DNA from 3 places in the Vibrio sp. QJM3NY_21 genome. Region 3 is predicted to be linked to each of the others. Evidence: predicted binding sites of a transcription regulator. Region 3 holds the regulator's gene; each other region holds the start of a gene.
The links. Region 3 encodes MetJ, which represses methionine synthesis genes. Its sites were predicted from a motif close to TTAGACNTNTANANGTCTAA; they were not measured.
Positions count from the first base shown of each region.

Region 1: metA (homoserine O-succinyltransferase MetA) is a predicted target of MetJ. The motif match lies at 1,312-1,331, and genes of this name have one in related genera.
Region 2: metN (methionine ABC transporter ATP-binding protein MetN) is a predicted target of MetJ. The motif match lies at 1,325-1,344, and genes of this name have one in related genera.

Region 1 is NZ_CM173513.1:1,587,095-1,589,351, reverse strand. It holds gene AC3CID_RS07250 (M20/M25/M40 family metallo-hydrolase) at 1-60, shown strand, start outside; gene AC3CID_RS07245 (DUF3859 domain-containing protein) at 216-638, opposite strand; gene AC3CID_RS07240 (ATP-binding protein) at 713-1,081, opposite strand; gene metA (homoserine O-succinyltransferase MetA) at 1,355-2,257, shown strand, end outside.
Region 2 is NZ_CM173513.1:2,742,264-2,744,520, reverse strand. It holds gene AC3CID_RS12115 (methionine ABC transporter permease) at 1-204, opposite strand, end outside; gene metN (methionine ABC transporter ATP-binding protein MetN) at 194-1,228, opposite strand; gene gmhB (D-glycero-beta-D-manno-heptose 1,7-bisphosphate 7-phosphatase) at 1,469-2,020, shown strand; gene AC3CID_RS12100 (MliC family protein) at 2,139-2,257, shown strand, end outside.
Region 3 is NZ_CM173513.1:3,239,186-3,241,442, forward strand. It holds gene AC3CID_RS14500 (O-succinylhomoserine (thiol)-lyase) at 1-830, opposite strand, end outside; gene metJ (met regulon transcriptional regulator MetJ) at 1,039-1,359, shown strand; gene AC3CID_RS14510 (malic enzyme-like NAD(P)-binding protein) at 1,551-2,257, opposite strand, start outside.

The DNA.
Region 1 (2,257 bases), 1.7 Mb from region 3:
ATTGCAGTGAAAGATATGGTCGCTATCACTGAGTTTGTAATGGCTTACGTGACTCAATAATCTTACTGGTTAACTAGCCAGTCTTATTTGTTAACTAGACAACCTTACTCGTTAATGAAATAGAAAATGCCATCTAGTTAATGTCAAAAAGCCGAGTTCACGAATGAACCGTGACTCGGCTTTTTTGTAGTCTGAGTTTAGCTAGAAGATTAAGCTTAAAACCCCCTACGCTTCCAGAATTGGCCTTCATCTTTTGCAACAAGGTCGAATGTCTTATCAGCAATGATGTTGCCTTTTAACTCCACGGTCATGCGCCACTTGCCTAGCTTGTTCGAGACTGGCGCCCAGATGGTGTCGCCTAAGTAGAAATCCCAGTCGTTGTTACCGACATGCTCTTCACCATCGAACGGTTCGAGCACTTCGCCTTTATCTGTAGTGATATTCGGGTGATAGATACAGTAGCGGATCTTTTCACCTTTGGCTTTCTTGATATTCAGGATATAGCCAAACTCTACGTCGATTTCAGCATCAACAATGGTGGTGAACTCTTGGATTTTTGGTAGATCTTTAGATTTGGAATCCCACGTGGAATAGATACCGTAAGAAGTCATGTCGACCACAACAGAGCGCTTTGCCATTTCAATCGTTACCTTGAAGTTGTTCTATTAATTTAATTCTATTTGCCATTCAGCCAAGCTGGATAAGCACGAGGCTATTCTTGCCAATCTTTCGCCATGCGCTTAATCACAGACGGTTCGATGTCGTGAATGCTACCATATTGCTCTCGGCATACTTCGATGATCAAGTCAGCTTTGTATTTTCTTGCAAGTTGACGGTAAGCCTTCATTTCCCAATGCTTAATAAAGGTATTCGAAACAACAACATCCAACCCTTGCTTCAAGCCATTCTCTGCCGTGTTCTGACACCACTCATGAGCTTGCTGTAGCTGCCTTGGATCAAAATAGTAGTCACCTTGCTCATTCACGTAATACATATCCGCTTCGACATGCAATGCATCGTAGGTTTTTGCTTTTGTTGACTTGCCAGAACCGGGCAACCCTCGAATGAGTATTAACTTCATTTGTCACTTTACAGGCTAATTCGAAAACATGAGTTTATCGTAAATGCTAGCCGCTTGCTCTGATAACTGCCTAGTTCTACATAACAGAACCAAGCACTTATGCATTACTCGGGTAATCATTAAACATTATAAGACTCCCTCGACGTCGGAAGGTGGCTTCTGATAGAAAACACAAATAATTTACATCTATCCATTTTGGATATCGACAAGCGTACCAAACTACTATAGATTTAGATGTATAGACGTCTACATATCTAGCTTAGGGAGAAAGCTTTGCCTATTCGCATTCCAGACCAATTGCCAGCATCTGATGTTCTTCGTGAAGAAAACATCTTCGTGATGCCGTTATCAAGAGCATCGACGCAGGAAATTCGTCCACTTCGAGTCTTGATCCTCAACCTAATGCCGAAGAAGATTGAAACTGAAACTCAATTCTTACGCCTACTATCAAACAGTCCATTGCAAGTGGATGTAGAGCTGCTGCGCATTGATGACCGACCAAGCAAAAACACACCGACCGAACACCTTGATAACTTCTACCGCCAATTTGAAATGGTCAAAGGGAGAAACTTTGATGGATTGATCATCACTGGTGCACCGCTTGGCTTGGTTCAATTTGAAGATGTGATTTACTGGGACCACCTAAAAACCATCATGGAATGGGCAAACAAGCACGTGACCTCAACCTTGTATGTGTGCTGGGCGGCTCAGGCGGGTTTGAAATTACTGTATGATTTGCCAAAGCGCACTCGTAAAGAGAAGCTTTCTGGTGTTTATAATCACGAGATTCATCACCCTTACCACCCACTTCTGCGTGGCTTTGACGATACCTTCTTAGCACCGCATTCTCGCTATGCAGATTTCTCTCAGGAATACTTAGCCAAGCATACCGACCTTGATGTTCTTGCGACTTCTGATGTGGCTGGCGTATACCTAGCGGCAACCAAAGATAAGCGAAACGTGTTTGTAACGGGTCATCCTGAATACGATGCGCATACATTGCACGGTGAGTACGTTCGTGATTTAGGCGAAGGTATGGAACCCGTGATTCCAATCAACTACTACCCGAACAACAATCCAGATAACAAGCCTGTCGCAAGTTGGCGTAGTCATGGGCACTTGCTATTCTCAAACTGGTTAAACTACTGCGTTTACCAACAAACGCCTTACGATTTG
Region 2 (2,257 bases), 500 kb from region 3:
CGCACCAAGAATTTTGTTTAGCTTGGTGTTCTCTAATAGGCCACCTTTTTTAGTCGTATGTAGAATCACGCCTAATGGGATACCGACAGCGAAACCAACGATGCCTGCAACAGCAACCATGTAAAGAGTCTCGCCTGTTGCGCCTAATAGAAGGTTACCGTTAAGGCTGATCCAGTCAGCAATCTCGTTGAAACTAAAGGACATAACCAAGCACCTCTACTTTTACATTGTTGTCGCGTAGGAATTGGATAGCAGCATTATCATCTGCTTCATTGCCGAACAATTCAGCAACCATCATGCCGAACTTCACGCCGCCGGCGTAATCAAGGTCAGAGCTTAAGATGCTGACGTCGATGTTGAATTTGCGTGCGATTTGCGTCATCAACGGAGCATCGACCGTTGCGCCTGTAAACTCAAGGCGTACCAGTGGATAGCTGCTGTTTACGCGAGTCTCTTGCAAACGTGCTTGGTAATCTTCAGGAATCGTTAGATCGAGCGTTGAACGAATGAACTGATGTGCCAGTTCTGTTTTAGGGTGTGCGAATATTTCACCTACGGTGCCTTTCTCTACTAACTCACCGCCGCCGATGATTGCGACTTCGTGACAGATGCTTTTAACCACATCCATTTCATGAGTAATCAGTAGGATAGTGATACTCAACTTACGGTTGATTTCACGTAGCAGCTCAAGAATAGATTGAGTCGTTGCTGGATCCAGCGCACTGGTCGCTTCATCACATAGCAGTACTTTTGGGTCTGACGCTAGCGCACGAGCAATCGCGACACGCTGCTTTTGACCGCCACTTAAGTTCGCAGGGTAGGTATCACGCTTATCTGATAGACCAACAAGCTCAAGTAGTTCACTCACTTTCGCTTCAATCGCAGCTTTATCTTTACCAGCAAGCTCTAAAGGCAGTGCTACGTTGTTAAATACAGTACGAGAAGACAGCAGATTGAAGTGCTGGAAGATCATGCCGATGTTACGGCGAGCTTCGCTGAGTTCTGATTTGCTGAGTTTTGTCAGGTCAATACCGTCAACAATCACTTCACCTGAGGTCGGGGCTTCCAACATATTTACACAACGAATCAGGGTACTTTTGCCTGCACCTGAAGAGCCGATAACTCCAAAGATTTGACCTTGAGGTATGTGAAGGTTGATATCGATTAAGGCATTGATTTCTTTAGTGCCTTGATAAAAAACCTTGTTGACTTGATTCACTTTAATCATAGAGAAACCCGTGCAGGTGGAACAGAATAATATGTCGATAGCTCGCTCGATTTACAGACGATGCTATGGTGTTCTATGATCTAAGTCAATAGATATTTTTACGTCTAGACGGCTAAACGTCGATTGTGTTGCTAAGGTAGAAACAAATCGTTAACGAACGCAAAACTAAATAGATAGTGATGAAGCAAATAAAGCGTGTAATAATTAATGATTAATAGAGAGTTAATAGAGAACTGAATTTTGTCTAAACCTGCTGTTTTTTTAGATCGTGATGGTGTGATTAACGTTGATCATGGCTACGTACATGATGAGCATGACTTTGAATACATCGATGGTGTGTTTGAAGCGGCAAAAGCGTTTAAAGATATGGGCTATTTATTGGTACTTGTGACCAACCAATCTGGTATTGCTCGTGGCAAGTTTAGCGAAGATCGTTTTCTTTCTTTGACGCAGTGGATGGATTGGAACTTTGTCGATAATGGCGTTGAGTTAGATGGTATCTATTACTGTCCTCATCACCCTGAACACGGCATTGGCGACTACAAGCAAGATTGTGAATGTCGCAAGCCTAAACCTGGTATGTTCATTTCAGCGCGTGACTTTCTGAAAATTGATATGGCGAACTCTGTCATGATCGGTGATAAAGCTGAAGATATGATGGCAGCAGAAGCTGCAGGTGTTGGTACCCGAGTGTTGGTGAGAACCGGTAAACCCGTGACTGAAAAGGGTGAAGCACTTGCCAGTGTTGTGCTGGATAGCATTAAGGATGTACCAGCTTTCCTGAAAGGCTGATACATTTTCCTATCGTTAACAGGCTTACTTATTTCGTGTGTTCTAACCAGTCAACTGGGGTACTAACCCATAAATAAGATATCAGCGCCGTTAACTATATAAAGATGAGGAACGCAGTATGAAAGCATTGTTGGCAGCATCTCTATGTACGGTAGCGTTAGTTGGGTGTTCTAAATCCGCGGCGCCTGATGGTGCAGTCTCGGATGACCAATTCGTGACTTATCAATGTGAGTCTGA
Region 3 (2,257 bases):
TAAATAGTGCCCACCAGATCTTGTTGTTGCAGCGCCGTCAGAATTTCACGTGAACTCTCTTCGTGAACACGCATACGCGCACCTAGCGTACGAATACCACGTAGAGTCATGTAACTATCAAATGGTGTACCGGTCGCACCAATACAGTTGCCCCACCATGCAAGCTCTTCAGCGTGCTCTTCAGTTTTCGTCACGACAACGCCACCAATAACATCTGAGTGTCCGTTGATGTATTTGGTGGTTGAGTGGATAACAAAATCAGCACCCAGCTCTAAAGGCTTTTGGAACACCGGCGTCAAAAACGTGTTATCGACAGCAACCAGAGCACCAACCTCTTTCGCTTTACGGCAAGTCTCTGCAATATCAACCACACGAACCAACGGGTTCGATGGGGTTTCTATTAAGATCAATTTTGGCTTGAGCGCGATCGCCGCATCCAATGCTGCTTGATCCGATTGATCAACGAACAAAACTTTGAAGTCACCTTTTAACGAGCGGGTATTAAACAGGCGGTAAGTACCACCGTAGCAGTCGTGTGGTGCGATAATAAGATCATCACCGCCTAAGAAAGCGGATACCCACAAGTTAAGTGCCGAAGTGCCGCAGTTAGTCACCACAGCACCTTTGCCAGACTCAAGCTCAAACAATGCCGTTTCTAATAAGCCACGATTTGGGTTACCAGAACGGGTGTAATCGTACTTTGGCACTTCACCAAAAGCGGGAAACCCATAGTTAGTCGAAAGATAAATGGGTGGGACAACGGCATGGTGTTGCGTGTCTGACTCGATACCAGTACGTACTGCGATTGTTGCTGGCTTCCGGCTGCTCATAGGTGCTTCCTTACAAGTTTTGCGTCTGAGAATCACAGCGGCTTGTCGGCATTCTGCGGCTGTGTTAGATATATGTTATTCACTTTACTTTCATAAATGTGAGACGTCAACACTTCTGGACGTCTATATGTCTTTGCTTATGGCAGTAAATCCCGCTAAAATCACCACTATTAATTTATTCTAACAACTAAAGTGATGAAGGTACGCAATGGCCGACTGGAATGGTGAATACATAAGCCCATATGCTGAGCATGGAAAGAAAAGCGAACAAGTAAAAAAAATTACAGTTTCTATCCCTCTAAAAGTGTTAAAGGTTCTTACTGACGAGCGCACTCGCCGCCAGATTAATAACCTACGCCATGCAACAAACAGTGAGCTACTGTGCGAAGCCTTTCTACATGCGTACACAGGCCAACCACTGCCAACGGATGAAGATCTCCGTAAAGACCGTCCAGACGACATCCCGACTGAAGTGAAAAAGCTGATGACAGAGATGGGTATCGAATTCGAAGCGTTTGACGAAGAATAAAAACAACTCAGTCACTGGCTTCAATATTGATTCGCTATAGCTGAACCTTATTTGTCACATCATCCACTATGTTATCTGTAGCTGTTCTGTGAATGATAGACATAAAAAAACCGACTCCTATGAGTCGGTTTTTTATTATTCTTTTTCGCTCAATAGAGCAACAGTTATTACGCTATTACGCTATTAAGGCATTAAGCCATATAGTTAGCAGGCATCTCAATACGAGCTACGCCAGATTCAACGGCCGCTACTGCAACCGCTTTTGCTACGCGAGGAAGTAGACGTGGGTCCATTGGCTTAGGAATGATGTAGCCTTTACCAAACTCCAGTGCAGTCTCACCTGCAGCAGCGAGTACTTCAGCCGGAACTTCTTCTTTCGCTAGTTCACGAATCGCTTTAACCGCAGCCAGCTTCATCTCATCATTGATTTCGCTCGCACGCACATCAAGCGCACCACGGAAAATGAATGGGAAACAAAGTACGTTGTTTACTTGGTTCGGGTAATCGCTACGGCCTGTACCCATGATAAGGTCAGAACGAACTTCATGAGCAAGCTCTGGCTTGATCTCTGGATCTGGGTTTGAACATGCAAACACAACAGGCTTATCAGCCATCAGCGTGAGTGCTTTAGCTGGTAGCAGGTTAGGACCCGATACGCCCAAGAACAGGTCAGCGCCTTCAATAACATCTTCAAGCGTGCGCTTGTCCGTGTTATTTGCGAATAGCGCTTTGTATTCATTCAAGTCTTCACGACGAGTGTGGATTACACCTTTACGGTCAAGCATATAGATCTTCTCACGCTGAGCGCCACACTTAATCAGCAGTTCCATACAAGCAACAGCTGCTGCGCCAGCACCTAAACAAACGATCTTACACTCTTCAAGCTTCTTACCTTGAA